DNA from 3 places in the Oceanimonas sp. MB9 genome. Region 3 is predicted to be linked to each of the others. Evidence: predicted binding sites of a transcription regulator. Region 3 holds the regulator's gene; each other region holds the start of a gene.
The links. The regulator LexA, encoded in region 3, represses DNA repair genes until DNA is damaged. The targets are predictions, from matches to a motif close to ANCTGTNTNNNNANACAGNT.
Positions count from the first base shown of each region.

Region 1 (10,237 bases), on a different contig from region 3:
GAAAGAAGGTAATGCGCATGGCCACTTCCGCCGCTTCCGGTGTCAGCCCCTCGGCAATAAAGGGGTTGGCCTGAAAGTGGTAGATGGGCTCGGCAATGGACCAGAACACCAGACCAATGCCCATGCCGGCACTGAACAGCATGGCGAACCAGGAAAACAGGCCGTATTCCGGCCGGGCGTCGTCACTGCCCAGACGCAGCTGGCCAAAGCGGCTGAACGCCAGCACCACGCAAAACACCAGCATAAGCGCGACGATGGCAATGTAATACCATTTGAAGTGGGTAAGAATGCCGCTGGACACGGCGCTGAACAGGCCGGCGGCGGCGTCCGGATAAAGGGCGCCGCCCAGCACAAACAAGGTAACGATCACCATGGAGCTGATCGTTGCCGCCGGACTCATTCCTTTCAAAATTCCATCTTTGCCAACCATAGCAAGAGATCTCCGTCGGATAGATTGTGTCAGTCGCGACCGGGGCCATGCTCAGTTCAAACACGGCTCCGGTCGCGACTGCGGTTGATGACCGGGCGCTGCAGGCGCCCATCGGTGCAGTACCGTCCGCTATCTCAACAGCTAACGACTGGTTGAAACTTCTCCAATGCGACACCCTGTTAACCAGTTCCGTCGCGAACGTCATATTCTGTTTCCATTGCGACAGCATGTCGCAAATGGCCTTGTCAGCGGTCGCGCCGGGAATTAGCCTGCGCTTTTAGGAACAGGAGAGCCCACCCATGATGATCAGCGACCTTATCGATCAGCAGGATTTTCTGGCCCGGTTGCGGGCATGGAATGTGTCCGCCCCGGCGCGGCTGGCCGATTGCGAGCCCCTGCTGGCCGAGCTGCTGGCCGGCCCCGAGGGAGAGCGGTGGCGGGAACGCCTGAATGCGCTGCTGGCCCAGCGGGCGCTGATGCACCCCGAGGTGCTGGCCCTGGTGGAAAAGAGCCTGCAGTGAAATAGCGACAAAATAGAAAGGGGAGCCGGCGGCTCCCCTTTTTATTTCTGCGTTCACGCTATTACAAGAACCCCAGCCAGCGCGGCAGAAACAGCGACAACTCGGGTACGAAGGTGGTCACCATCATCACCGGCAGACCCACAAAGATCATCAACGCCAGGGCGGGTTTCACCGTTTTGTGAATCGACACCTTACCTATGCGGCACGCCATATAGAGAATGGGCGCCACCGGCGGGCTGTTGGCACCAATCACCACCGAGCAGGCGACAATGGAGGCAAAATGCACCGGGTGAATACCGGTATCTACCATCAGGGGCAGAAACAACGGCGCCACGACCACGGTCACCGATACGTCATCCATGATCATGCCGGCAATAATCAGGAACAGGTTTACCGCAATCAGAATCAGCAGCGGGTTCTGGATGAGCGTGCTGACCATTTCGGTCAAATCCTGAGGAATCCGTTCCGACGCCAGAATGCGCCCGATCATAAAGCTGAACAGCAGAATGAGGATCACCGTGCCGGTGGTTTCTGCCGCCGCCACCACGCTTCGGGCAAAGCTTTTCAGGTTCATGTCGCGGTAGATAAAAAACCCGATCATCATGGCCGAAAAAGCCGCGACCGCCGCCGCCTCGGTGGGGGTAAACACACCACCATAAATCCCCCCGAGAATGATCACCGGCAACGACAGCGCCGGAAAGGCCTTGAGCGTTGCCCTGCCCTTGCCCGGCGATGTGTCCAGCCCCTTGCCTGCGGCACTGCTCACTTCCTCAAAAAACCGCCCCACGCCAAAACGGTTGGCGAGGATAAGCCCCAGCATCAGCAAAATGGCCGGCCCCACCGACGCCGCAAAGCAGGCCGCCACCGACTGCCGAGTAACCACCGCAAACAGTATCATGGTGATCGAGGGCGGAATAAGAATGCCCAACAGCGACGATATGCCCAGCAACGCCGAAGAGTAACTGCGTGGATAGCCGCGCTGCTCCAGCGGGCCGATCATGATGGTGCCGATGGATGCCACCGCCGCCGTGGCGGTGCCGGCAATGGCGCCGAAAATACCCGACGCCATGACCATGGATGCCCCCATGCCGCCTTTGCGCTTGCCGATCATCACCTCAATAAAGTCCACCAGCCGTTTGGCAATGCCGCCGCTTTGCATCAGATAACCGGTAAGTACAAACAACGGCAGTGCAATCAGGATCACCGAATCTACCGAGCGATAGCCCTGCAGCATCAGGGTATTCAGATTGGCGTCATACACATACACCATGTACGCCAGCACCCCGGCAAAGGACCAGGCTACCGGCACCCCGATCACCATCAGCAGCATTAACAGCCCGATGGCAAAAAAACCTTCCATGTCAGTGCTCCTCTTTCAGCTGGCGAGAGCCGGTGTTCGCTCCGCACAGGCCGGCAACGGCCCTCAGCAAGTCTCGCAGCGAATAACAACTGCAACCCACGGCCGCCAGCATGATCGACGCCTGGGGCAGCCACAGCGGAATGCCCATGCCCGGGGTCGACTGGGGCCGGCGCAGGCCCCAGGCCAGCATGCGGTAGGCCAGCAGCACAAAGAACAGGCAGATAGCAAAGGTGATCAGCGATATCAGCGCTTTGTGCAGCAATTTGAGGCGATAATCGGTGATCTGCAACTCAACGAAATCCACCACCAGGTGCTCATTGCGCCGGCTGGCGATCAACGCCCCCAGCATATAGAGCCACATGCCGAACAGCATAATCAGCTCCAGCAGGCCCACCACCGACCAGCCAAACACATATCGCGCCAGCACCAGAAACAGCATCAGCCCAACCACCAGCAAACTGGCTGTGAAGGCTGCCGCTTCCAGTAACCAGCCCACCCGCCGGTCCAGCCCGGAAAAAAATCTGCCGTTCATTGATAGCCCCCTGGAAACGGTCCGGCCCGAAGACTGCCGGCCCCGAGTGAAATGACTGGCCGATTAAAGGCCGGTCGCGTTGGCACGAATGGTATCCATAATCTCGGTACCGATTTCCTTGTCCATCAACGGCCAGACCTGTTCACGGGCGGCCTTGGCAAACTCACGCAACTGCTCGTCACTGGGCTCGAAATACTTCATGCCGGCTTCCTGCGCCTTTTGGATGTAGTACTCGTCCTGCTCCTTCGCGGCCTTGAACTGCTCGTTCATGATTTCCACTGCGGCTTCCTGCACGACTTGCTGCTGCGCTTCGGTCATGCCTTCCCACACGTCCAGGTTCATGGAGAGCACGCCGGTCATAAAGAAGTGTTTGGTCTGTACATAGTGGTCAATCGTGTCTCTAAAATATTCGTAATCCCAGTAAATGACGTTGCCGGCCTCGCCATCCACCACACCGGTCTGCAGCGCGGTGTAGACCTCGCCCCAATCAATGGCGGCAGTCTGGTAACCCAGGGCCTGCATGGTCTGGGGCGCAGGGAAAACGGTCATGGTGCGCACCTTGAGGCCGTCCGCATCCTTGATGGTGAGGGCATATTTGTCCCGGGAACCGACGCCGTTAAAGCCTTCCGGCCAGGGGCCAAAGAACTTCAGGCCAATGTCCTGATATACACCGCCGAGCAGGTTGTTGACCCAGCCGCCCGGACTGTAGGCTTCCAGCGCTTCCTTCCAGGACAGGGTCATGTAGGGGGTGTAGATGACACCAATGCGCTTGTCGTAGGACGTCATGGGCCAGTTCAGCATCACGTCCACATCGCCGGCTACATGCAGGTCAAACACTTCCTGCTGACCGCCCAGTTCGTTCTGGTAGAACACCTTGGTTTCGATATTGCCGCCAGATTTTTGCTCAATCAGCTCGCCCCATTTTTTCAGGGCTTCACCGGCTGGCGATCCCTGCGTGCCGGAGTCGGTAGCCAGCTTGAGGGTTAACGCCTGGGCACTGGTGCTGGCCAGGCAGGCAGCGGTAATGGCGGAGGCAAGCAGGGTCTTGATGTTGAAGCCGATGGTTTTCATGCGGTGTCCTTTCCGATATGTGCCGTGTTGATGGTATTCGAGAGCCCTTTGCAGGGCGGGTTCAAACACATATGGATACTACGGGTGCCTGCATATATCACTGTCTCAAATGCGACCGTTCGTGAGCCAATAACGGCGCGAATACGACAGGAAAAAGGAACGTCGAGTGACTCTGGGCACATACACCACAAGGGTCACATTGCTGCAGACGCAATGCGGCGGGGAAGAAATGAATGGCCCCCGCTTTCGCGAGGGCCACAAGGTAAAACACAGGGATGACCGTCGAACCCCGGGATTCACATTACCATTCCGGGCTTTCGGCTTACTCCGGCAGTTTGACGGACAGGGTCTGGCCGCCGGCGTTGGCGACGAAGGTATCGGCGTACCAGTCGACAAAGTTCACCACACCGAACTCGTAGGTGGGTGAATAAGGGCCCGGCTCATAGGCGATGGAGTTGATGCCACGCTGGTTTTCCTCGGCCAGGGCGCGGTCCTGGGCGTTGGTGGCATCCCACACCAGACGCAGTTTTTCCACGTCATAATCCACGCCTTCCACCGCGTCCTTGTGCACCACCCACTTGGTGATCACCTTGGTCTTCTGCGGCCCCAGCGGCACCACCTGGAAGGTGATCAGGTGATCGCTCTGGCCGTGGTTCCAGGAGTTGGGCAGGTGCAGAATGCGCAGTGAACCCAGCTCCCGGTTCTTGACCCGGCCCAGGGTCTTCTCACAGGCATTGGAGCCATCGATGGTCATGGCCACCTTGCCTTCGGCCAGGGGCATGCGCACCATGCGGTTGCGCAATCCGAACGACACATGCTCATGGGGAATGTTTTCCGCGTCCCATTGTTCGGCCATGCGCGCCACATGGGCCTTGAAGGCGTCGGTCGCGCGGGGATCGGTGGTGTCGTCGAACTCCAGCAGGGTATTGAGCAGCTCGGGGTGAGAACCATTGCAGTGGTAACATTCCCGGTTGTTCTCGATCACCAGCTTCCAGTTGGCGTCTTCAACGATTTCGGACTGCACCGCCACCTTGGCGTTTTCCAGATCGTAAGGCTCCAAATAGAGCTCCAGCGATGCCAGAAACTCGTCGATGTCGGGCGGGTTGTCGGCCAGACAGATAAAGATGTAACCACCGGCGGTCTTGGTGTGTACCTTTTTCAGCGGAAAGTCGCCTTTGTTGAACTGCTCACCCATGTCGTTGCCGGCATAGATCAGCTGTCCGTCCAGCTCATAGGTCCACTGGTGGTAAGGGCAAACCAGCTTGGCCACCTTGCCCTTTTTCTCGGTACACAACCGTGAGCCCCGGTGCCGGCACACGTTGTGAAAGGCCTGTACGCCTTCCTTGTTGCGCACCACGGTAATGGGGTTGTTGCCTACTTCTACCGTGATGTAGTTGCCGGTTTTGGGAATTTCACAGGTCAGCCCCACATACAGCCATTCCTTGCAAAAGATCTGCTCCATGTCGGCTTCAAACACCGACTGGCTGTTATAGCAGGCCTGGGGAAGGGAGTAGCCGGGACGACGCTGCTGCAGCAGCTGAACGGTATCCGCCAGTCCGGGGGCGGTGCCGATAACGGTGGTGTTGCTCTGCTCCATCTGCATTGCTTCCTTTGCTGAGTTGAAAGGGCGGAAAACCATACCGCCGATGGGCGTATTGTTATCCTGCCCGGGCGGTGTCGGTTGTCTGAAAACGACTCGCCCCGCCTGCTTTTACGACCCGCAAGCCGGCGTCTGGCCCCGGCTTCACGCTCATTAACGGCAAAACGGGGCTGACGGATATTTCCATGTCGTTTTCAGGCAACCGCGCCGGCTAAATCTCATCAAGAATGCCGGCAACAAGGACACAACGGGGCCCCTCGCCGCCCCAGCGGAGGACAGCGATGAATCAGGACTTTATTTCACCCATCAATACCCAGACCTGGAGCAACGGTCGCCACCCGGTGCGCTGTGTGCGCGTGATTCAGGAAACCTGGGACGTGCGTACCTTCTGCTTCACCGCCGAAAGCCCGCTGCTGTTTTTCTTCAAACCCGGCCAGTTTGTTACCCTGGAGCTGGAAATTGACGAGCAGACGGTGATGCGCAGCTACACCATCGCTTCTTCGCCCTCGGTGCCCTACAGCTTTTCCATTACCGTCAAACGAGTGCCCGGCGGCGTGGTGTCCAACTGGCTGCACGACAACCTCAAGGAAGGCGACGCCCTGGCGGTGCACGGCCCGGTGGGCAATTTCAACTGCATCGACTTTCCCAACGACAAGGTGCTGCTGCTTTCCGGCGGCGTGGGCATCACCCCGGTGATGTCGATGATGCGCTGGTGGTTCGACACCAACGCCGATGTCGATATTCAATTTGTGCACAGCGCCCGCACACCCAAGGATCTGGTGTTCTACCGAGAGCTGCAGCACATGGACTCGCGGCTGAATAATATTCAGCTGAGCCTGATCTGCGAACGCACGGACATTGGTGAGACCTGGAGTGGCTATCGCGGCTTTCTGAACAGCGCCATGCTCAGCCAGATCTCCCCCGACTTTATGGAGCGGGAAGTGTTCTGCTGCGGCCCCACCCCCTACATGAAGGCGGTGCGCAACCTGCTGCAACAGGCCGGTTTCGACATGGATCGTTACCACGAGGAAAGCTTTGGCGCCACGCCGGTAGAAGTGATTGAAGACGTGGAGCTGCTGGCCCAGGAGGCCTCGGATCTGGCCGAAGAGATGGAGCGCACCGAAGAGCGTTTGACCATTTCCTTCCTCGACAGCGACCTGCAGGTGGACATTCTGCCCGGCGAAACCCTGCACAGCGCCGCCGCCCAGGCCGGCCTGCACATTCCCAAGGCCTGCGGCATGGGCATTTGCGGCACCTGCAAGGTCAAGGTGCTCAAGGGAGAAGTGGCCATGGAGCACAACGGCGGCATTACCGATGAAGACATCGACGAGGGTTACGTGCTGAGTTGTTGCAGCGTGCCCAGCGGCAACGTGGAAGTGGAATACTGAGTACTACTGAGAGGTTGTAGGGGGGGCTTACAGGTCCAACCATTTTGCCCGAGCCGACAGTCCGGCCCGGGCTTTTTTGCGTGCCGGCCGCCGAGAAGAACGACAGGCGCCGCTTCGGTCGGCGCGTTATCAAACAGGTTAACGGTCTGCTGTGCACTCCCTGCCCAACGACAGTAACGGCGACAACAGACCCCGCAGTCTGGCTCCCTTTTGAAATGTCGGTGTAATCAGCGCGTCGAGGCGGCCCTGAACTGGTTGCTGTGGCTGTCGTAGCGGTAACCAATTTGCGCCATGCGCGCACTCAGCCAGCCGCCGTCCAGTTCGTAACGGGCCAGCAGCGCCTCCAGGCTGTCGCACTCGATGCGCAGTTTTTCATTGAGAATGCTCAGCACCATGTGAATGTCCATTCGTTCCAGTTGCGTTCTGTCCATTTCGCCCTCCTGTCGGTAACCGACCGGCTTGGCAGCCGGCATGATCGAAACACTGTAAATTTAACCAGTTAAATATTGACCAAACCGCCCCGAGTGAATACTGTATGTATAAACAGTAAAACAACAGGCAGGGCCGATCCATGATGAACCTTTCGTTAATCCGCAAGCAGGCATTGATCCCATCGCAGCAGGCGCTGCCCCACTGTCATTCCGCCGCGCTCAACACGGCACCGCAACCCGAGGTGCTCACTCGGCTGGCGGCCCTGAGCCACGGCAACGGCGGCTGGATCCTGGTGGCCAATGCCCCCACCCGCTTGTGCCGTCAACGCCTTGCCGCCGCCGGCATCAACCCGGCCCGCGTGCTGGACGCCCAGCGGCTTACCCCACAGCAACTGCAGCGAGCGCTGGCCAGCCCGACCATTGCCGCCGTGGTGTGCTGGCAACAGCAAGATGAAACCTTTTTGCACCAGCGGCAAGCCGATGCGCGCCTTTTTGTGATCGGACCGGCAGTGCCGGGCAACCCGCTGCACTGAGCGCCGTTCACCCTGTAACGAACAATAAAAAACCGGCGCTGCCGAGGGCAGCGCCGGTTTTTTATTTATGGGATTGACGCCTTTCAAGGGCCGTAGGTTGAAATGAGCGAAGCGAATTCCAACCTACCAGCCAATCAAGCGACCGATATGGAGTGAGATCACACCAGCTCGCGGCAGACCAGATCCACCAGCATGCGAATATGGGCGGGGTTGTCGTTCAGGGCAGGAATATAGCGATACTGCTCGCCCCCGGCCTTGATGAACAGCTCCTGGTTTTGCTCGGCGATCTCTTCCAGGGTTTCCAGACAGTCGGCAGAAAAGGCCGGGCAGATCACGTCCAGCTTTTTCACCCCTTCCTTTGGCAGCGCCTTCATGGTTTCGTCGGTATAGGGCTTGAGCCACTCTTCCCGGCCAAAACGCGACTGAAAGGTGGTGCGCCACTGATGCGGCTCCAGCCCCAACTCTTCCGCCAGCAGTTCGGAAGTGCGATGACACTGCTGACCGTAAGGGTCGCCCTGGTTTTCAAAGCGCTTGGGAATGCCGTGGTAAGAGAGCAGCAGCAGGTCGCCCCGGCCATGCTCCTGCCAGTGTGCCCGCACCGAGTCGGCCAGGGCGCCGATGTAGCCACTGAAGTCGTGATAGTTATGCACAAACCGCAAGGCCGGCACCAGCCGCTCCTGCTTCATTAATCTGGCCCAGCTGTCAAACACCGAGGCGGTGGTGCTGACCGAGTACTGCGGATACAGCGGCAGCACAATGACCCGGTCTACGCCCTGCTCCTTGAGCTGCTGCCAGGCCGAGGCAATGGACGGCTCGCCATAGCTCATGCCCAGCGCCACCGGCACGTCTATGCCTTCATCCTGCAGCGCCTTTTGCAATGCCGCCTGCTGACGACGACTGACCACCATCAGCGGCGAGCCTTCCGGCCACCAGATGGATTGATAGAGTTTGGCCACCTTGGGCGAACGAAACGGCAGAATAATGCCATGAAGCAACGGACACCACAGCGAGCGGGGCAAGTCCACCACCCGGTAGTCGTGCAGAAACTGACTGAGAAAGGCCTTTACCGCCGCCGAGGTGGGGGCGGAAGGCGTACCCAGGTTGACCAGTAAAACGCCTGTTTTCACCTTGTTACCTGCCTTTTACCAACAACAAAAAGCCGGACCTTCACAGGCCCGGCTTGAACCATACCGGCTTAAGCCAGAATGCTGGTCAGCTCCCGGCTGACCGCTTCCACCGACTGGGTGCCATCCACCTTGTGGTGCTGGGTGTGGCCGGCTTCGGCTTCCTGCTTGTAGTAATCGATCAGCGGAGCGGTTTGCTCGTGATACACGGCCAGACGCTTGCGCACGGTGCTTTCTTCGTCGTCGGCGCGGATCACCAGCTCTTCACCGGTCACGTCGTCTTTACCTTCCACCTTGGGCGGGTTGTATACCAGGTGATAAACCCGGCCGGAGCCCGGGTGTACGCGGCGGCCGCTCATGCGCTTGACGATCTCTTCGTCGGGCACGGCGAATTCCAGCACATGATCCACGGCAACACCGGCTTCCTTCATGGCGTCGGCCTGGGGAATGGTGCGGGGGAAACCGTCGAGCAAAAAGCCCTTGGCGCAATCGTCCTGGCTGATGCGCTCCTTGACCAGGCCGATGATGATGTCGTCAGACACCAACTGGCCCTTGTCCATCACTTCTTTGGCCTTCAGGCCCAGCGGGGTACCGGCCTTGATAGCGGCACGCAGCATGTCGCCAGTCGAAATTTGCGGAATACCGAACTTCTCCATGATGAACTGAGCTTGCGTTCCCTTACCCGCGCCCGGTGCACCCAGCAAAACGATGCGCATAACAGCGTCCTCTTATTTGATTAATCATTCGCAATTGGTGGCTGATTGTGTCATGACACCGTCACGGGAACAAGTAACAGCCCGGCCTGTTAGACCTATTGATGATATAAGCAGCGGATGCACCCTTCACAATATGGACCCCTGCCTTCGCAGGGGTGACACCCCTCCCGCCATTCCTGCCCTCTCCCGTCATTCCTGCGAAGGCAGGAATCTGCATACTCCGGGCCCGCTGGCAGCACAGTGCCGCCCCACACATGGGCCCCTGCCTGCGCAGGGGCGACAAAAAAAGCGTAGGGGCGACAAAAGGCGCAGGGGTGCCCTCCGTCATTCCTGCCCTCTCCCGTCATTCCTGCGCAGGCAGGAATCCACATACTCCGGGCCCGCTGGCAGAACTGCCCTCACCCAAACTCGGGGCATTCAAATAATATCATTCCACAAATCCTGCCAGTGAGGATTGAACTCCTCAATAAGCCGTATCTTCCAGTCGCGTTTCCATCTTTTAAGTTGCTTTTCTCTGGTTATCGCATCATA
Region 1 is NZ_VFBE01000009.1:456,936-467,172, reverse strand. It holds gene OJHNALOF_RS13535 (BCCT family transporter) at 1-430, opposite strand, end outside; gene OJHNALOF_RS13530 (hypothetical protein) at 730-951, shown strand; gene OJHNALOF_RS13525 (TRAP transporter large permease) at 1,013-2,311, opposite strand; gene OJHNALOF_RS13520 (TRAP transporter small permease) at 2,313-2,843, opposite strand; gene dctP (TRAP transporter substrate-binding protein DctP) at 2,907-3,914, opposite strand; gene OJHNALOF_RS13510 (SRPBCC family protein) at 4,237-5,511, opposite strand; gene OJHNALOF_RS13505 (hybrid-cluster NAD(P)-dependent oxidoreductase) at 5,796-6,902, shown strand; gene OJHNALOF_RS13500 (DUF4250 domain-containing protein) at 7,130-7,333, opposite strand; gene OJHNALOF_RS13495 (cell division inhibitor) at 7,474-7,866, shown strand; gene hemH (ferrochelatase) at 8,025-8,993, opposite strand; gene adk (adenylate kinase) at 9,062-9,706, opposite strand; gene OJHNALOF_RS13480 (GIY-YIG nuclease family protein) at 10,124-10,237, opposite strand, start outside.
Region 1: OJHNALOF_RS13500 (DUF4250 domain-containing protein) is a predicted target of LexA. The motif match lies at 7,432-7,451, and genes of this name have one in related genera.

Region 2 (10,237 bases), on a different contig from region 3:
ATCAACCTGACTTTTCGCAGGCTGGCCACACCGGAGTGAAAGCGGGTGAAGGTTGTGCCTGTCATCTGTCCTGATATTTACGAGGAGAACGCCATGTCGATGCAAAGCACCATAGAGCACAAGGTCAAGGAGGCACTGACGCCCGAGCACCTGGAGGTGATTAACGAAAGTTACATGCACAGCGTTGCGCCGGGCTCGGAAACCCATTTCAAGCTGGTGGTGGTGAGCCAGGCCTTTGAAGGCCAGCGCCTGCTGGCCCGTCACCGCACCCTCAACGGCCTGCTGGCCGACGAGCTGGCCGGCGGCGTGCATGCCCTGGCGCTGCACACCCTGACCCCGGCCGAATGGCAGGAACGGGGAGCGGTGCCTGCCAGCCCCAACTGCATGGGCAAGGGCGGCGCGTCGGCCTGAGCCGGCTGTTATTCACGGTTAGCAAATTTGTTATAAGGCGGGGTTCGTTGAAAAGCGCTTCCATTTTGGCGCCGCTTGCGACCAAAGCATGATTCTTCCTTCAAAATCATGGCCTTATTTTTGCTTGGCGAAATATCAGGCAAGCCAATTTTGCTGGCGGTGACGGTAATTTTTAGTGATTGCCGTGGCAGCCGCAACGGTAAAAGTGCTAGAATTACGCGCCTTTTAAATCGGGCTGGATGTTACCGGAGTGTAGTCGTGCTGTTGTCAGGGCGATGCGAACATGCCGGTAGCGACTCATCAGCATGTTGTCATGCTCAGCATGGCAAGTACCTGTCTTCCCCTAACAAGTAGTGCAAGTGAGTATGATTACAATTAAAAAAGGACTGGACCTCCCAATTGCCGGGGCACCAGAGCAAGTAATCTACGATGGTCCTGCCATCAAGCGCGTTGCTACGCTGGGCGAGGAGTATGTGGGTATGCGCCCTACCATGCACGTCAAGGTAGAGGATCGCGTCAAGAAAGGTCAGGTTATCTTCGAAGACAAGAAGAATCCTGGCGTCAAGTTCACAGCTCCCGCCGCCGGTACAGTGGTTGAAATTAACCGTGGCGCCAAACGTGTGCTGCAATCCGTTGTTATTGCCGTTGATGACAGCGAAGAGCAGATTACTTTCAAAAGCTACGGCTCTGCCGAACTGGCCAAACTGGAACGTGAAACCGTGCAGGAGCAGCTGGTTGAATCCGGCATGTGGACCGCCCTGCGCACCCGCCCCTACAGCAAGGTGCCGGCGCTGGGCTCCACTCCGCGCTCCATCTTCGTTACCGCCATGGACACCAACCCGCTTTGCGCCAATGCCGAGCTGGTGATCAAGGAAAACGCCCAGGCGTTTACCGACGGCCTGCAGGTGCTGAGCCGCCTGACCGACGGCCAGGTGCACGTGTGCAAGGGCGAAGGCAGCCTGCCTCAGGCCACCGCCGGTAACGTCAAGGAACATGTGTTCGGTGGCGTACATCCGGCCGGTCTGCCCGGCACCCACATTCACTTCATCGACCCGGTCGTGCCTGGCAAGGTGGTCTGGTACATCAACTACCAGGACGTTATCGCCTTCGGCAAGCTGTTCACCACCGGTGAAATCTGCACCGATCGCGTGGTGGCACTGGGCGGACCCGTGGTCAACAAGCCGCGTCTGCTGCGCACCCGCCTCGGCGCCTCTCTGGATGAGCTGACCGCAGGCGAGCTGCAGGACGGTGAAAACCGTGTGATTTCCGGTTCGGTACTGTCCGGCAATACCGCCAATGGTCCTCACGCCTACCTGGGTCGCTACCACCTGCAGGTCTCCGTGCTGAAGGAAGGCCGCGAGAAGGAATTCATGGGCTGGCTGGCCCCGGGTTCCAACAAGTTTTCGGTCACCCGTGCCTACCTGGGCCACCTGGCCAAGGGCAAGCTGTTTGACCTGACCACCACCACCAACGGCTCTGCCCGTGCCATGGTGCCAATCGGTAACTACGAGCGCATCATGCCGCTGGACATTCTGCCGACCCTGCTGCTGCGTGATCTGCTGTCCGGCGACACCGACAGCGCCCAGAGCCTGGGCTGCCTGGAGCTGGATGAAGAAGATCTGGCGCTGTGCACCTATGTGTGCCCGGGCAAGTACGATTACGGCCAGGTGCTGCGTCAGTGTCTGACCAAGATTGAGCTAGAGGGCTAAGAGAAATGAGTTTGAAGCACACTCTGGAAAAAATGGAACACCATTTCGAACCGGGTGGTAAATACGAGAAGTTTTACGCCCTGTACGAAGCGGTGGCCACCGTGCTCTATACCCCGGGCATGGTTACTCGTCGCTCCTCCCATGTGCGCGATAGCATCGACCTGAAGCGCATCATGATCATGGTGTGGATGGCGACCTTCCCCGCCATGTTCTTCGGCATGTACAACACCGGTGGCCAGGCCATTGCGGCCCTCACCAACATGTACAGCCCGGCCGATCTGGCCGGTGTGATCGATGGTAACTGGCGTTACGGTCTGGCCGAGAGCCTGGGGGCAACCCTGGGTGACGGGGCCGGCTGGGGCAGCAAGCTGCTGCTGGGTGCCACCTACTTCCTGCCCATCTACCTGACCGTGTTCCTCGTCGGTGGTTTCTGGGAAGTACTGTTCGCCTCCGTGCGCAAGCACGAAGTGAACGAAGGCTTCTTCGTGACGTCCGTACTGTTCGCCTTGATCGTGCCCGCCACCCTGCCGCTGTGGCAGGCGGCCCTGGGCATTACCTTCGGTGTGGTCATGGCCAAGGAAATCTTTGGCGGTACCGGCAAGAACTTCCTCAACCCGGCGCTGGCGGGTCGTGCGTTCCTGTTCTTCGCCTACCCGGCCGAGATCTCCGGTGACACCGTGTGGACCGCCGTTGACGGCTTCTCCGGCGCCACCGCCCTGGGCCAGTGGGCCGCCGGCGGCCAAGCTGCCCTGATGGATGCCAACACCGGCGCCGTCATCAGCTGGATGGATGCCTTTATCGGTAACATTCAGGGTTCCATCGGTGAAGTGTCTACCCTGGCCATCCTGCTCGGCGGCCTGTTCATCGTCTACCTGGGTATTGCCTCCTGGCGTATCGTGGGCGGCGTCATGGTCGGCATGGTGGCTACCGCGACCCTGTTCAACCTGATCGGTTCCGACACCAACGCCATGTTCTCCATGCCCTGGCACTGGCACCTGGTGCTGGGTGGTTTCGCCTTCGGCATGATGTTCATGGCCACCGACCCGGTATCCGCGTCCTTTACCAACAAGGGCAAGTGGTGGTACGGCGCCCTGATCGGCGTCATGGTGGTGCTGATCCGCGTGGTCAACCCGGCCTTCCCCGAGGGCATGATGCTGGCCATTCTGTTCGCCAACCTGTTCGCTCCCCTGTTCGACCACTTTGTGGTTCAGGCAAACATCAAACGGAGGCTGGCCCGTGGCTAAGAAAGAAACTATCGGCAGAACCTTTGCCGTTGTCGGCAGCCTCTGCCTGGTCTGCTCCATCATCGTATCCGGCGCCGCCGTGATGCTGAAGCCGACCCAACAGCGCAACCAGGCGCTGGACGTTCAGACCAACATCGTCGACGTGGCTGGCCTGGGCCGTGACAATGTGGCGGAAACCTATGACCGCTTCATTGACGCCCGCCTGCTGGATCTGACCACAGGTGAGCTGACCGACCAGTCTGCCGCCGGTTACAACCAGCGCAATGCCGCCAAGGATCCGGCCACCAGCATCGCGCTGAGTGGAGAAGAGGATCCGGCCGGCATTCGCCGTCGCGCCAACCTGGCCCCGGTATACCTAGCCAAGGATGAAAACGGCGAGCTGGACAGCATCATTCTGCCGGTACACGGTCAGGGCCTGTGGTCCACCATGTACGCCTTTGTGGCGGTAGCCCCCGATGGCAACACCATCAAGGGCATCACCTACTACGAGCAGGGTGAAACTCCCGGACTCGGCGGTGAGGTGGAAAACCCCAGCTGGCGTGCCCAGTTCGTCGGCAAGAAACTGTACGACGAAAACGGCGAGCCGGCGCTGAAAGTGGTCAAGGGCGGTGCCCCCGCCGGTGCCCCTTCCAGCGTTGACGGTCTGTCCGGTGCTACCCTGACCTCCGACGGTGTGCAAAAAACCTTTGAATTCTGGCTGGGTGAGAAAGGCTTTGGTCCTTTCCTGGCCAAGGTTCGTGAAGGAGAACTGAACAATGGCTGATAAAGCTGAAATGAAAAAGGTTCTGTTCGGTCCCATCATCGGCAACAACCCCATCGCCCTTCAGGTGCTGGGTATCTGTTCTGCCCTGGCGGTGACCTCGCAGATGCAGACGGCATTCGTAATGTCGCTGGCGGTAATTGCGGTAACGGCGTTCTCCAACCTGTTTATCTCGCTTATTCGCAACCAGATCCCCAACTCGGTACGGATTATTGCCCAGATGGCGATCATCGCCTCCCTGGTAATCGTGGTGGACCAGATCCTGAAAGCCTACGCCTATGACATCTCCAAGCAGCTGTCGGTGTTCGTTGGCTTGATCATCACCAACTGTATCGTCATGGGTCGCGCCGAAGCCTACGCCATGAAGAGCCCGCCCATGATGTCGTTCCTGGATGGCATCGGTAACGGCCTGGGCTACGGCCTGATCCTGCTGGTGGTGGCCACCATTCGTGAGCTGTTCGGCTCCGGCACCTGGTTTGGCATTGAAATCCTGCCGCTGATCAAAAATGGTGGCTGGTATCAGGCCAACGGCCTGCTGCTGCTGCCGCCGAGTGCCTTCTTTATCATCGGGGGCTTTATCTGGGTACTGCGTACCTTCCGTCCCGAGCAGGTGGAGGCCAAGGAGTAAAAGATGGAACATTATCTGAGTCTGTTTGTTCGTGCGGTGTTCATCGAGAACCTGGCACTGGCCTTCTTCCTGGGCATGTGTACCTTCCTGGCGGTGTCCAAGAAGGTAAAGACCTCCTTTGGTCTGGGTGTGGCCGTTATCGTGGTACTGACCATTGCGGTACCGGTGAACAACCTCATCTATAACTTCATCCTGAAAGACGGCGCCATGGTCGAAGGCGTGGATCTGAGCTTCCTGAACTTCATTACCTTTATCGGGGTAATTGCGGCGCTGGTGCAGATCCTGGAAATGACCCTGGACAAGTTCTTCCCGGCGCTTTACAACGCCCTGGGTATCTTCCTGCCGCTGATCACCGTGAACTGCGCCATCTTTGGTGGTGTGTCCTTCATGGTGCAGCGGGACTACAACTTCGGCGAGTCCATCGTCTACGGTTTTGGTTCCGGTGTAGGCTGGATGCTGGCTATCGTGCTGCTGGCCGGTTTGCGTGAGAAGATGAAGTATGCGGATGTGCCCAATGGCCTGCGTGGCCTGGGTATCACCTTTATTTCCGCCGGCCTGATGGCCCTCGGCTTCATGTCTTTCTCTGGCATTTCTCTGTAAACCCAGTGACGGAAAAGGAATAAACGATGGAAATCATTCTAGGCGTGGTCATGTTCACCGTGATCGTGCTGGCCCTGGTAAGCGTCATTCTGTTTGCCAAGTCCAAGCTCGTCGCGGAAGGGGATGTGACTATCAGCATCAACGACGATCCCGAAAAGGCGATTACCTCAGGTGCCGGTGTCAAACTGCTGGGTGCCCTGGCCGCTAACGGTATCTTCGTATCTTCTGCCTGTGGTGGCGGTGGCTCCTGTGGCCAGTGTCGTGTGCGGGTACTGGACGGTGGCGGCGAGATCCTGCCCACCGAACTGGATCACATCTCCAAGCGCGAAGCCCGCGAAGGCGAGCGCCTGTCCTGTCAGGTGAACGTCAAGCAGGACATGAAGATCGAACTGCCGGAAGAAGTGTTCGGTATCAAGAAGTGGGATTGTGAAGTTATCTCCAACGATAACAAGGCCACCTTCATCAAGGAACTCAAACTGAAGATCCCCAACGGCGAAAGCGTGCCTTTCCGTGCCGGTGGTTACATTCAGATTGAGGCGCCGCCTCACCACGTCAAGTACAAAGACTTCGATGTGCCCGAGGAATACCGCGAAGACTGGGATAAGTTCAAGATCTTCGATCTGGAGTCCAAGGTAGACGAAGAAGTGATTCGTGCCTACTCCATGGCCAACTACCCGGAAGAAGAAGGCATCATCATGCTGAACGTGCGGATCGCGACTCCGCCGCCCAGCAACTGGACCGCTCCTCCCGGCAAGATGTCTTCCTACATCTGGTCTCTGAAGGCCGGCGACAAGGCCACCATTTCCGGTCCCTTTGGTGAGTTCTTCGCCAAGGAAACCGACGCCGAAATGGTATTTGTTGGCGGTGGTGCCGGTATGGCACCGATGCGTTCGCACATCTTCGACCAGCTCAAGCGCCTGAACTCCAAGCGCAAGATCAGCTTCTGGTACGGTGCCCGCTCCAAGCGCGAGATGTTCTATGTGGAAGACTTTGACGGCCTGCAGGAGCAGTTCGACAACTTCCAGTGGCATGTAGCACTAAGCGATCCCCAGCCCGATGACAACTGGGACGGCTACACCGGCTTCATTCACAACGTACTGTTCGAAAACTACCTGCGCGATCACGAAGCGCCGGAAGACTGCGAATACTACATGTGTGGACCGCCCGTGATGAACGCCGCCGTTATCAACATGCTTAAGAACCTGGGCGTTGAGGACGAGAACATCCTGCTGGATGACTTTGGTGGTTAAGCACTGATGCTGACTCGCGTAATCAACTGGCTGGCCCCATTGGGGCTGGCCTTTTTATTGGCGGCCTGCCAGCCGGCGAACGACGCCGCCCCGCAGTTGCACCTGACCGGCAACACCATGGGCACCTACTACTCGATCAAGGTAGTGGGCGCCGAGGATGACCGGGCAACGGCGCTGCAGGCGGAGATCGACCGCCGGCTGGAGCTGGTCAACGATCAGATGTCCACCTACCGAAAAGCTTCCGAGCTGAGCCGGTTTAATCAACATCGAAGCGACACGCCCTTTGCGGTGTCGAGTGATACTGCAAAGGTGGTGACCGCGGCGCTGCAACTGGGTCGGCTGACCGACGACGCCCTGGACGTGACCGTGGGTCCGCTGGTTAACCTGTGGGGCTTTGGTCCCGATGCCAGGCCCACGCAAATTCCCAGTGATGCGCAACTGGCCGAGGTCAGGGAACGAACCGGCCTCGACCACCTGAGTGTGCTGACCGCCGCCGACGGCGACTACCTGCAAAAGTCATTGCCTGAGCTGTATGTGGATTTATCGTCCATCGCCAAGGGCTTTGGCGTGGATGTGGTGTCGGAATACCTCTCCGAGCAGGGGCTGACCAACCATTTGGTGGAAATCGGCGGTGAGGTGAGAACCAGCGGCCTGAACGCCCATGGTCAGGACTGGCGCATTGCGGTGGAAAAACCCGGCCAGGGTGAGGGCATGGTGCAGCAGGTAGTGGCCCTGGCCAACACCAGCGTGGCCACCTCGGGGGATTATCGCAACTACTATGAGCTGGACGGCAAGCGCTTGTCTCACACCATGGATCCGACCACAGGCAAGCCGATCACCCACCGGCTGGCGTCGGTGACAGTGATCCATCCATCCTGTATGATGGCGGACGGTCTGGCCACGGCGCTGACGGTGATGGGAACAGACAGGGCGCTGTCCTTTGCCGAGGAGCAGGGACTGGCGGTTTATCTGCTTACCAAAACGGACGACGGTTTCAGGGTGGATATGTCCAGCGCCTTTAAGAAGTATCTAAGAGGTTGATATGCTGTATTTTCTGGTTACCTTCGGAGTCTTTGCCCTGGTGATTGCCGCCATGGCCATCGGCTATATCATTCAGCGCAAGACCATCTCCGGCTCCTGTGGCGGCCTGGGCGGTATCGGCGTGGAGAAGGCCTGCGATTGCCCGGATCCGTGTGATAACCGCAAGAAGAAAATGGCCAAGGAAGAAGCCCGCCGCAAAATGCTGGAAGAAAACCGCATTATCTGATCTTTACGGCGCTGGCGGCCAGAATGTCGCCGGCGCCGACTTTCCCCCCTGATTTTCCCCTTCAGTACGCCCAATTGGCGCTTTTCGCCGCACCGAGCTCAGGTTAGTATTTAACTACTGTCTGTTTATCCAGTTCGTCAATGCGTAAAATCATTCATGTGGACATGGACTGTTTCTTTGCCGCGGTGGAGATGCGTGCGCATCCCGAATGGCGGGACATTCCCCTGGCCATCGGTGGCAGTGCCAGCCGACGCGGGGTGATTGCCACCTGCAACTATCCGGCCCGGGCCTATGGCGTGCGCTCGGCCATGCCCAGCCATCAGGCACTGCGGTTGTGCCCCGAGCTGTTGCTGATCTCCGGCAACATGGCCGAATACAAGCGGGTTTCGCAGCAGATCCGCGCCATCTTTCGGCGCTACACCGAGCTGGTGGAGCCCCTTTCCCTCGATGAAGCCTATCTGGATGTCACCGGCAGCCCGCAGTTTAACGGCAGCGCCACCCTGATAGCGGAAGACATTCGCCGGGCCATTCGTGACGAATTACAGCTCACCGCCTCGGCGGGGGTGGCGCCGAACAAGTTTCTGGCCAAAATCGCCTCGGAAGAAAACAAGCCCGATGGTCTGTTTGTACTGCCGCCGGCGGCGGTGGCGAATTACGTCAGCAGTCTGGCCCTCGGCAAGATTCCCGGTGTGGGCCGAAAAACGGTGGAAAAGCTCGCGGCCATGGGGCTGGAGACCTGCGCTCAGGCGGTGGCCGCGGGCGAAGAGACCCTGACGCGCCGTTTTGGCAAGTTTGGCCGGCTGCTGTGGCAGCGGGCACAGGGAATTGACGAACGGCCGGTGCAGGTGGACCGAATACGCAAGTCGGTGGGGGTGGAAACCACCCTGGCCGCCGACATTTATGCCGCCGAGGAAGGCCGGGAAGTATTGACCCGGCTCTGGCCCGAGCTGCGGCGCCGGCTGGGTGAGCGGGCCATTTGCGGCCTGTGCATCAAGCTCAAGTTCGAGGATTTCGAGCAGACCACGCTGTCCCGGCGCACCACGGTGCCCGAGCTGGACTCGGCGCTGAAGTTGTGCGAGCAGGCCTGGGGGCGGGCCGAGGGCCGCGGCGTGCGGCTGGTGGGAGTCAGTGTCGAGCTGGCCGGGGAAGATAGCGGCGCTCAGTTGGGCTTTGACTGGGATTAAAAGTCCCGAGTTACTTCAGATGATCCTCTTCCACAAACCAGCCCTGATTGTTTTGGGGCGTGGTGGTTGCGGGCGGGGACGGCGGCGCCACCACGGCGGCCGGACCGGATATTGTGGTGCTGGCCGTGGAGCCGTGACCGGGCTCCAGCGCCGGCAGATCGCGGCCGTCGTTGGGGTGGGCACTGGCCTGTCGAGCCGGTGCAGCACTGTGATCATGCTGAATGCCGGGGGCCAGCTTGCGGGTTTCGTCGAGCAGCTCGCGACCGAAGTCGAGCGCCCGGCTGAGAATGTTGTCGGCCAGGACCGGGGTGGTGACCAGTGCCAGCATCAGTAACAGGGCCTTGGATTTCATGTCGCCTCCGAAAGCAATCAATCGTGTCGAATAATACGCCAAAACCGAGGCCGTGAACACGGCCCCGACAGCCCGGGTTGACGTCAGTTGTCGCGGTCGGGAATCTGTGCCAGTACTTGCACCAGCAATTGCCAGAAGCGGGACACGGCGTCAATGCTGACCCGCTCGTCGGGCGAGTGGGCGCCCTGAATGGTGGGGCCGAAAGACACCATGTCCCAGTGAGGGTAGGCGCTCTTGAACAGGCCGCATTCCAGTCCGGCATGGATCACCTTGACCGCCGGCAGGGCACCGAACACCTTCTCGTGGGTGTCGAGCACCAGCTTCATGATGGGAGAGTCGGGATTGGGCTGCCAGCCCGGGTAGGCACCGTCGAAACGCACTTCGGCCCCGGCCAGTTCAAAGACCGCCGCCGTCATGGTCGCCACCCTGTCCCGGCCGGCATTGTCGAGGGAGCGGATCAGGCACTGTACATGCACATGATCCTCGCGAGTGGCAATCACCCCCAGGTTGGTGGAGGTCTGGGTCACTTCCGGCATGCTGCGGCTCATGGCCATGACGCCGTGGGGGCAGGCCAGCAAGGCGCGCACCAGTTGCTGCTGCATGGCGTCACTCATGACGCGGGCAGGCATGTCATTCGGGCTCAGCGCCAGTCGAATGCGGTCATCCACACCATTGAATTCCGCGGCATACTGCCGTTGATATTGCGCCAGCAAGGTATGCAGGTGTTCACTCTTTTCCTCGGGGACCAGCAGCAGCGCCGAGGCTTCCCGGGCGATGGCATTGCGCAGGGTGCCGCCGTCGAGGCTGCTCAAGCGGGCATTGCCGTGGCGGG
Region 2 is NZ_VFBE01000011.1:33,094-43,330, reverse strand. It holds gene OJHNALOF_RS16380 (alpha-ketoglutarate-dependent dioxygenase AlkB) at 1-39, shown strand, start outside; gene OJHNALOF_RS16375 (BolA family transcriptional regulator) at 94-411, shown strand; gene OJHNALOF_RS16370 (Na(+)-translocating NADH-quinone reductase subunit A) at 777-2,120, shown strand; gene OJHNALOF_RS16365 (NADH:ubiquinone reductase (Na(+)-transporting) subunit B) at 2,126-3,364, shown strand; gene OJHNALOF_RS16360 (Na(+)-translocating NADH-quinone reductase subunit C) at 3,357-4,127, shown strand; gene OJHNALOF_RS16355 (NADH:ubiquinone reductase (Na(+)-transporting) subunit D) at 4,120-4,752, shown strand; gene nqrE (NADH:ubiquinone reductase (Na(+)-transporting) subunit E) at 4,756-5,352, shown strand; gene nqrF (NADH:ubiquinone reductase (Na(+)-transporting) subunit F) at 5,379-6,602, shown strand; gene OJHNALOF_RS16340 (FAD:protein FMN transferase) at 6,609-7,643, shown strand; gene nqrM ((Na+)-NQR maturation NqrM) at 7,645-7,869, shown strand; gene dinB (DNA polymerase IV) at 8,010-9,053, shown strand; gene OJHNALOF_RS16325 (hypothetical protein) at 9,064-9,405, opposite strand; gene OJHNALOF_RS16320 (aminoacyl-histidine dipeptidase) at 9,489-10,237, opposite strand, start outside.
Region 2: dinB (DNA polymerase IV) is a predicted target of LexA. The motif match lies at 7,985-8,004, and genes of this name have one in related genera.

Region 3 (10,237 bases):
TCAATGCCTATTTTGGCCTGGATTTCTGGACCTGCCTGCTGCTGGGCGGCGCCCTGGCGGCGCTGTTCGGGTTTTTGCTGGGCTTTCCGGTGCTGCGGCTGCGGGGGGACTACCTGGCCATCGTGACCCTGGGATTTGGCGAGATTATTCGTATATTACTCAACAACATGACCGAGATCACCGGCGGCCCTAACGGTATTGCCGGCATTCCCAAACCCACGCTATTCGGACTGGAGTTCGACCGTCGCGGCGACAACACCTTTCACGAGTTTTTTGGCATCGCCTACAACTCGGGCTACAAGGTGATCTTTCTTTACCTGCTGGCGCTGGTGCTGGTGGTGCTGACCATTTTTATTATCAACCGGCTGCTGCGCATGCCCCTGGGACGGGCCTGGGAGGCGTTGCGGGAAGACGAAATCGCCTGCCGCTCACTGGGCCTCAACCCCACCCTTATCAAGCTCAGTGCCTTTACCATTGGCGCGGCCTTTGCCGGCTTTGCCGGCTGCTTCTTTGCTGCCCGGCAGGGCTTTATCAGCCCCGAGTCCTTTGTGTTTATCGAGTCGGCCATCATTCTGGCCATCGTGGTGCTGGGGGGCATGGGCTCGCAGATTGGTGTGGTGTTGGCGGCCATCATCATGACCATACTGCCGGAGCTGACCCGGGAATTTAACGAATACCGCATGTTGCTGTTTGGCCTGTTGATGGTGCTGATGATGATCTGGCGGCCGCAAGGGCTGCTGCCCATGCACCGCCCTCACATGGAGCTGAAATCATGAGTGAATTGCTGAACGTATCCGGCCTCACCATGCGTTTTGGCGGCCTGGTGGCGGTAGACGGAGTGGCGCTCACCATGGCGGAGCGGCAAATTGTGTCTATCATCGGCCCCAACGGCGCCGGCAAGACCACGGTATTCAACTGCCTGTCGGGATTTTACCGGCCGAGCGGCGGTACGGTGCGCTTTCGCGGCCAGGCCATTGCCGGCCTGCCGGGCCACAAAATCTCCCGCCTGGGCATGGTGCGTACCTTTCAGCATGTGCGCCTGTTCAGGGAAATGACGGTGCTGGAAAACCTGCTGGTGGCCCAGCATGCCCATCTCAACACCAATTTTCTCGCCGGCCTGCTGAAGACCCCGGGTTTTCGCCGGGCCGAGCGGGAAGGGCTGGAGCGGGCCCATTACTGGCTGGAGAAGGTCAACCTGACCGAGTTTGCCAACCGCGCCGCCGGCAACCTGGCCTATGGCCAGCAGCGCCGCCTGGAGATCGCCCGCTGCATGGCGGCACGACCGGCCCTGTTGATGCTCGACGAGCCGGCGGCGGGGCTCAACCCCAACGAGACTCAGGAACTGAACCGGCTGATTCAGGATCTGCGTGATAACGAAGGCGTCAGCGTGCTGCTGATTGAACACGACATGAAGCTGGTAATGGACATTTCCGACCATATTTACGTGGTCAATCAGGGCCGCCCCCTGGCCGACGGCGACCCCGACGCGGTGCGCAGCCACCCGGACGTGATCAACGCCTACCTGGGAGAAGCCTGATGCTGCATGTCGACAATATTTGCGCCCATTACGGCAAGATTCGCGCCCTGGAAGACGTTACCGTGCACATTGAGCAGGGGGAAATCGTCACCCTTATCGGCGCCAACGGCGCCGGCAAGACCACATTAATGATGAGCATCTGCGGCGATCCCCGGCCGTCTCGGGGCAGGGTGCTGTATGAAGGCCAGGATCTGTCCGGGCTGGATACCGCCGCCATCATGCGCCGGGACATCGCCATCGTGCCGGAAGGGCGGCGCATCTTCGCCCGGCTCACGGTGGAAGAAAACCTGCACATGGGTGCCTTTTTCGTGGACAAACGCGAGCACGCCGGGCTGATGGCCGAGGTGTTTGCCATGTTCCCCCGGCTCAAGGAGCGCCGCCACCAGCGTGCCGGTACCATGTCCGGCGGCGAGCAGCAGATGCTGGCCATCGGCCGGGCGCTGATGAGCAAGCCCCGGCTGCTGCTGCTGGACGAGCCCTCGCTGGGGCTGGCGCCCATTATCATCAATCAGATCTTTGACACCATTGCTCAGTTGCGGGAAGAAAAGGGCATGACCATCTTTCTGGTGGAGCAGAACGCCAATCAGGCGCTCAAGCTGGCCGACCGGGGCTATGTGCTGGAAAACGGCCGGGTGGTGCTGGCCGACACCGGCGCCGCCCTGCTGGTGAACGAACGGGTACGCAACGCCTATCTGGGCGGCTGAGGCTGAATTGGGTACACTGGCGCCACATTAATGAGGAGGAATTCATGGATCAGTTTGCCCATATTTCGGTGGATGAAGCCCACGTCATGCTGAGCGAGGGCCGGGCCCGGCTGGTGGATATTCGCGATCCCCAGTCCTTTGCCCTGGCCCACGCCGAGGGAGCCTTTCACCTTACCAACGACAGCCTGGTGAGCTTTACCAACGAGGTGGATTACGAGATGCCGGTGATCGTGATGTGCTATCACGGCATCAGCAGTCAGGGCGCGGCCCAGTACCTGATCAATCAGGGCTTTGAGGAAGTCTACAGCCTGGACGGCGGCTTTGAGGCCTGGCGGCGCAGTCAGGCGGTGGTCGGCCAGTCGTGAAGGCGCTGCTGGTGCTCGACGATCCGCGCCGGGCCCAGGCCTTTGTGGACTACCTGAGTGAGCTCGGCCTGCACTGTGAGCTCACCCAGGACGACGACGGTAATGTGCATATCTGGCTGGTGGACGAGTCTCGTTATGAGCAGGCCCACCGGGAAGTCAAACGCTTTCTCGCCGAACCCTTTCACCCCCGCTATCAGGAGGCGTCCTGGAAGCGGGGAGACAGTCATGCCCGCTTTGCCGATGGTCCCCGGCAAGCCGGCTGGATCAGCGATCTGCTGCGCCAGACCGGTCCGGTCAACCTGCTGGTGCTGCTGGCCTGCCTGCTGGTCTATGGCCTGAGCTGGCTGGGGCTGCCCATGTTCGGCGTGCTGTCTTTCCCGCCCCGGGCAGAATGGCTGCTGGGGGTGGAATTCTGGCGCGCCTTTACTCCGGCGCTGATGCATTTCTCCCTGATGCACCTGGTGTTCAACCTGTTCTGGTGGTGGTATCTGGGCGGCATGGTGGAGCGACGGCTGGGCAGCGGCAAGCTGCTGGTGCTGCTGCTGGTGGCGGCGGTGCTGCCCAACCTGCTGCAGTTCTGGGCCAGCGGGCCGCGTTTCGGTGGTCTGTCGGGGGTGGTGTATGCGCTGCTGGCCTACGTCTGGTTCAGCGGCCGGCTCAACCCGGCCCGGGGCATCGGCCTGCCCGACGGCATGGCGGTCTTCATGGTGGTGTGGCTGGTGCTGGGCTTTGCCGATCTGCTGGGCACGCCGGTGGCCAATATGGCCCACCTGGGCGGCGCCCTGATCGGCCTGCTTCAGGCCTGGCTCGACAACCGCCGCACTACTGGTAAAGAAAGGTCGTAAACAGCAGACGACGCACCGGGGTCTGGCCGGTTTCCTCGAGCAGCAGTTCGTTGAGCCGCTCCCGGCCCTGATCGGCCAGCTCGGTGCGGGCCGGCAGGGAGCGGATTTCCTGCCGGCTTTTCTGGGCCAGCAGATCATTCAGCGCGTCCCGCAGCAGCGGCATATTCTCTTCCACCACCGCCAGCTGATCCGGTCGTTCCAGCATCAGATCCACCGCCACTCGCACATAGCCCAGGTTTTGTCCTGAGTTCTGGTAGTTGGTAATAATGTCCGGTGTCATGGTGTAGTATATGGGCCCGGCAGGCGCCGCCGGTTCATCCTGGGCGCTGAGCGGGCCTGCGCTGACCAGCAGCAGGCAGAGGGCAACAAACCGAAACATGTGAGTCTCCGACGAGTAAGCGAGCGGGCATTGTTTAAATATTTGCCGGCCAAGTCAATCGGCGGGTGCCCGGTGAGGCCGGGCTGTGACCGGAGCAGGACCAGAAAGCAATTGTATGTCTTTGTTGTTTGATGAACAAAACACGGCCTCCAGCGCCGATCACCTCTGGCGCTGGGGAAGCGAAACGCCGGCTGCGCCGGTGCTGAATGCCTGGCTGCATGACACCGGGTCACTGACCCGGCTATTGCGCCGGCACTGCCGGCAGTTTGAGGTGCAGCTGTTGAGCGATGCCAGCCTGCGGTCGCTCACACCGACCCAGGCGGAACTGCTCGGCTGTGACCAGGCCTTTTGTCGAGAGGTATTGCTGTGCTGTGACGGCCGGCCCTGGGTCTATGCCAGCTCGCTCTATTCTTCCGCCACGCAACGGGCGCTGCCGGCGCTGGCCGGGCTGGGCTCCCGGGCGCTGGGTGAGCTGATGTTCGAGGCGCCGGATCTGGAGCGCACGCCCTTTGAGTTCGCGCGCCTGAATGCTACTGAATATCGGCGACTGGCCGAGCGTACCGGGCTGAACGCCGGCTTTGCCCCTGCGCCCTGGGCGCGCCGCTCCACCCTCAGCACCGGCGCCGCCCGAGTGCTGGTGACCGAACTCTTTTTGCCGGCTTCGGCTCTCTATCAGGACACAATGCAGGACACGACCTCATGACCACCCTGACTTCTCCTTCCCGACCGCGCTGGCGCGCCTACATGGCCCTGGCCCGGCTCGACAAGCCCATTGGCACCCTGCTGCTGCTGTGGCCCACCCTGTGGGCACTGTGGATTGCCGCCGACGGGTTACCGTCACCCTGGCTGCTGCTGGTGTTCGTGGCCGGGGTGTTTTCCATGCGCTCCGCCGGCTGTGTGATCAACGACTACGCCGACCGCCATATCGACGGTCATGTCAAGCGCACCCAGGCCCGGCCGCTGCCCGCCGGTGAACTCACCGAGCGCCAGGCGCTGGGCTTTTTTGCCCTGCTGGTGGGCATTTCCTTTGTGCTGGTGCTGACCACCAATGCCTTTACCATTGGCCTGGCCTTTGCGGGTCTGTTCTGGGCGGCGCTCTATCCCTTTATGAAGCGCTTTACCAACCTGCCTCAGCTGTTTCTCGGCATCGCGTTTTCCTGGGCCATTCCCATGGCCTTTGCCGCCCAGAGCAACAGCCTGCCCGCCGGCCTCTGGTTGCTGTTTGCCGCTAACCTGACCTGGACCGTGGCCTACGACACCATGTATGCCATGGTGGATCGGGACGACGACCTCAGAATCGGCGTCAAGTCCACCGCCATTCTGTTTGGCCGGCGCGACAAGCTGATTGTGGGCCTGCTGCAACTGGCTACCCTGTTGCTGCTGGTGGCGGCGGGCCGAGCGTTTGAACTGGCCGCCCCCTTTTACTGGGGCCTGCTGGCGGTGGCCGGCCTGTTTGTGTATCAGCAGCGCTTGATTCGCGATCGGGAGCGCATGCCCTGCTTTCGCGCCTTTCTCAACAACAACTACGCCGGCATGGCGGTGTTCGCCGGCCTGGTGCTGGCGCTGTGGTAAGTGGAAGGCTTTGGGGCTTGCTCTGGACTCATTACTGGATATACTGACAGTTAACTGTATAAACAGACAGGTTTCATCATGAAGGCCCTTACTCCCCGCCAGTCGCAGGTGCTGGACATTATCAAGGAACACATTCAGCAAACCGGCATGCCGCCCACCCGGGTGGAAATTGCCAAGGTGCTGGGGTTCAAGTCCGCCAATGCGGCGGAAGAGCACCTCAAGGCGCTGGCCAAGAAGGGCGTGATTGAAATCATGCCCGGCACTTCCCGGGGCATTCGCCTGGCCGGGGAAGAGGCGGAAGAAGAACAGGGCCTGCCGCTGGTGGGCCGGGTGGCCGCCGGTGAACCCATATTGGCGCAACAGCACATCGAGAGCCATTACCGGCTTGATCCTGGCTTGTTCCACCCCTCTGCCGACTTTCTGTTGCGGGTGCAGGGCATGAGCATGAAGAACATCGGCATCATGGACGGCGACCTGCTGGCGGTGCACAAAACCCAGGAGGTTCGCAACGGCCAGGTGGTGGTGGCCCGGCTCGACGACGAAGTGACCGTCAAGCGCTTTCAGCGTACGGGCAGCAAGGTCAGCCTGATCCCGGAAAACGAAGAGCTCTCGCCCATTGAAGTGGATCTGCGCAGCCAGGAGCTCACCATTGAAGGCCTGGCCGTGGGCGTGATCCGCAACGGTGATTTCTAACGTCGTCGTTTCAACCGGCAGGCCCCTGCCTGCCGGTCCTTTCTTCACTCAGCTCCCGTTACAACCCCTATTCCCCCATCCTCAGTCCTAAAATCTTTATATTTTACATTTCCTTGAGTGCTGCTTTACTTAGAGTCAGCCGAGCCTAAGGGATGTAGTCGTTCGGCACACATTCATTCCAGACTTGAGTACTCCGGGTGACAGGATGAAACGATTGGGGGTGCGCGTGAAGCCGATTCTGCTGTTGCTATTGTCCTTGCTGGTCTGCCTGCCTGCGCGGGCGCAGACCCGTCTTAACATGACCGAAGGGGTCACCGAGATCAGCCAGCAGGTTTACGGCCTGCACATGACCATCCTCATTATCTGTGCCGTTATCGGCCTGGTGGTGTTCGGGGTCATGTTCTGGGCCATTATTCACCATCGCAAGTCAAAAGGGGCCAAGGCCGCCCAGTTTCACGAAAGCACCAAGGTCGAGATCCTCTGGACCATTATTCCCTTTCTCATTCTGGTGGCCATGGCCATTCCCGCCACCAAAACCCTGGTGGCGATGGAAGACGCGTCCGAACCCGATCTCACCGTGCAGGTCACCGGCTCTCAGTGGAAGTGGCATTACCGCTACTTCGACGAAGACGTCGAATTTTTCAGCCTGCTGGCCACCATGCCCCAGCAGATTGCTGGCACGGTGACCAAGGGAGACAACTACCTGCTGGAGGTGGATTATCCCCTGGTGCTGCCCACGGATCGCAAGGTGCGTTTCCTGATCACCTCCGACGACGTCATTCACTCCTGGTGGGTGCCGGCCTTTGCGGTGAAAAAGGACGCCGTGCCCGGCTTTATCAACGAGGCCTGGACCCGCATTAACGAGCCCGGCCTGTACCGGGGTCAGTGCGCCGAGCTGTGCGGCAAGGATCACGGCTTTATGCCCATCGTTGTGGATGCCCGCTCACCCGAGGAATTTGATGGCTGGCTGGCTCAGGTCAGGGCCGAACAGGCCGAGGCCAGGGCCGCCGAGCAGGAACTGCTGGCCATGAACATGAGCCGGGAGGAGCTGATGACCCTGGGCGAGCAGGTTTACCAGAAAGCCTGCGCCGCCTGTCACCAGGCCAATGGCGAAGGCATTCCCGGTGCCTTTCCAGCCCTTACAGGCAGCGACATGGTGCTCAATGACAGGGCTGGCCATATCAACATAGTGCTGTACGGCAAGGCGGGCACCGCCATGCAGAGCTTTGACAAGCAGCTGGCGCTCAAGGAGCTGGCGGCGGTGATCACCTATGAACGCAATGCCTGGGGCAACGACACCGGGGATCTGGTACAGCCCAAGGACATTCATCAGGCCAGACAGGGACAATAGGGGGCAGTGATGGCGCAGATGGATCGCACTGAAACCGCGGACATTCACCTGGTGGGAGAGGAGCATCATCACGGCCCCGCCCGGGGACTGGGCCGCTGGCTGTTTACCACCAACCACAAGGACATCGGCAGCCTCTACCTGCTGTTCAGCCTGACCATGTTCCTGCTGGGGGGCGCCATGGCCATGGTGATTCGGGCCGAGCTGTTTCAGCCCGGGCTGCAACTGGTGGAGCCCAACTTCTTTAACCAGATGACCACCATGCACGGACTTATCATGGTGTTCGGCGCCGTCATGCCCGCCTTTGTGGGCCTGGCCAACTGGATGATTCCCATGATGATAGGGGCGCCCGACATGGCGCTGCCGCGCATGAACAACTGGAGTTTCTGGATACTGCCCTTTGCCTTTGTGCTGATGCTGAGCTCGCTGTTTGTGCCCGGCGGCGGCCCCAATTTCGGCTGGACCTTCTATGCACCGCTGTCGACTACCTATGGTCCCGACAGCACCGCCCTGTTTGTGTTTGCCATTCACATCATGGGCATCAGTTCCATCATGGGGGCGATCAATGTCATTGTAACCATATGGAATCTTAGGGCGCCGGGAATGACCTGGATGAAGTTGCCGCTGTTCTGCTGGACCTGGTTGATCACCGCCTTTCTGCTGATTGCGGTGATGCCGGTGCTGGCCGGCGCCGTGACCATGGTGCTGACCGACAAGTATTTCGGCACCAGCTTCTTTGAGGCAGCCGGGGGCGGGGATCCGGTGATGTTCCAGCATATTTTCTGGTTCTTTGGCCATCCCGAGGTATACATCATGATATTGCCGAGTTTCGGCATTATCTCGGCCATCATTCCCGCTTTCAGCCGCAAGCCGCTGTTTGGCTACGCCTCCATGGTGTATGCCACCGCCTCCATCGCCGGGCTCAGCTTTCTGGTGTGGGCCCACCACATGTTCACCGTGGGCATGCCGGTGGCGGCGGAGCTGTTCTTCATGTACTGCACCATGCTGATTTCGGTGCCCACCGGGGTCAAGGTGTTCAACTGGGTGGCCACCATGTGGCGGGGCTCCATCAGCTTTGAAGTGCCCATGCTGTTCGCCCTGGCTTTTATCGTGCTATTTACCATGGGGGGCTTCAGCGGCCTGATGCTGGCCATTACTCCGGCCGACTTTCAGTATCACGACACCTACTTCGTGGTGGCCCATTTCCACTATGTGCTGGTGTCGGGTGCCATCTTCTCCATCATGGCGGCGGCCTATTACTGGCTGCCCAAGTGGACCGGTCACATGTTCGATGAGCGCCTGGCCAAATGGCACTTCTGGTGCTCCGTGGTATCGGTCAACCTGCTGTTCTTTCCCATGCACTTTCTCGGCCTGGGCGGCATGCCCCGGCGCATTCCCGATTATTCGCTGCAGTTTGCCGACATCAATGCCCTGGTCAGCATCGGCGGCTTTGCCTTTGGCCTGTCCCAGCTGATCTTCGTGGCGGTGCTGGTGAAGTGCATTCGCGGCGGCGAGCGGGCCCAGGCCAAACCCTGGGAGGGCGCCGAAGGGCTGGAGTGGACGGTGCCGTCGCCGGCACCCTACCACACCTTTGAAACGCCGCCGGAGGTGAAGTGATGGATCACGGCAGGAAGGCCCTGCGGCTGGGCGGACTGGCCCTGGCCATGTTCGGCTTTGGTTTTGCCCTGGTGCCCTTGTATGACGTGTTCTGCGACATCACCGGGCTGAACGGCAAGACTGACACCACGGCGGCGGTAGCGGCGAAACGGGTGGATGAACAGCGGCTGGTCACGGTGGAGTTCATCACCTATCAGAACACCGGCCTGGGCGGTGAATTTTCCCCTTCGGTGCGTCGGCTGAAAGTGCATCCGGGCGAGATGCACAGGGTGGACTTTACCGTGACCAATCCGGGGGTGGACAACCGGGTGCTGCGGGCCATTCCCTCGGTGTCACCGGGGAGGGCGGCGGGTTACCTGCGCAAGACCGAGTGTTTCTGCTTTGAGGAGCAGCCCCTTGATGGCCTGGCGCGAGCGGTAATGCCCATGAGTTTTTACGTGGACGAGGCGCTGCCCGACGATATTGAGGTATTCACCCTGTCCTACACCCTTTACGACATCAGCGAGCAGGTGGCCAGCGAAGGCTGACAAGGAGGCTAGCATGGCGGTCAAGACGGAAAAATATTATGTACCGGCGCAAAGTCCCTGGCCCATTGTCGGCGCCGTTGGCCTGTTTTTGCTGGCCTCGGGGGCAGGTATGTGGGCCGCCGGCATTGCCGGCATTGCCGGGCCTGTGGTGTTTGCCGCCGGCACCCTGGTCATGACGGTCATGCTGTTTGGCTGGTTTTCCAATGTGATCAGCGAATCCCATCAGGGCCTGTACAGCGAACAGATGGACAGATCCTTTCGTCAGGGCATGACCTGGTTCATCTTTTCCGAAGTGATGTTTTTTGGCGCTTTCTTTGGCGCCCTGTTTTATGCCCGCATTCTGGCGGTGCCCTGGCTGGGGGGAGCCGGCAACAACGCCATGACCCACGAGGTGCTGTGGCCGCAGTTTCAGCCTATCTGGCCGCTGCTGACCACCCCGGGGGGCATGGAAACCACCGCCATGGGCTGGCTGGGATTGCCGCTGATCAACACCGTTATCCTGTTGACCTCGTCGGTGACGGCGCACCTGGCCCACCTGGCCCTGCTGCAGGAGCAGCGTGACCGAATCAAGGCCTGGCTGGGTGCCACCGTGCTGCTGGGGGTGTTGTTTCTGGCGCTGCAGATCTGGGAGTACGTGCATGCCTACCAGG
Region 3 is NZ_VFBE01000001.1:27,302-37,538, reverse strand. It holds gene OJHNALOF_RS00215 (high-affinity branched-chain amino acid ABC transporter permease LivM) at 1-776, shown strand, start outside; gene livG (high-affinity branched-chain amino acid ABC transporter ATP-binding protein LivG) at 773-1,537, shown strand; gene OJHNALOF_RS00205 (ABC transporter ATP-binding protein) at 1,537-2,241, shown strand; gene glpE (thiosulfate sulfurtransferase GlpE) at 2,286-2,606, shown strand; gene glpG (rhomboid family intramembrane serine protease GlpG) at 2,603-3,451, shown strand; gene OJHNALOF_RS00190 (flagellar basal body-associated FliL family protein) at 3,429-3,830, opposite strand; gene OJHNALOF_RS00185 (chorismate lyase) at 3,946-4,533, shown strand; gene ubiA (4-hydroxybenzoate octaprenyltransferase) at 4,530-5,402, shown strand; gene lexA (transcriptional repressor LexA) at 5,481-6,095, shown strand; gene coxB (cytochrome c oxidase subunit II) at 6,301-7,446, shown strand; gene ctaD (cytochrome c oxidase subunit I) at 7,465-9,060, shown strand; gene OJHNALOF_RS00160 (cytochrome c oxidase assembly protein) at 9,060-9,587, shown strand; gene OJHNALOF_RS00155 (cytochrome c oxidase subunit 3) at 9,601-10,237, shown strand, end outside.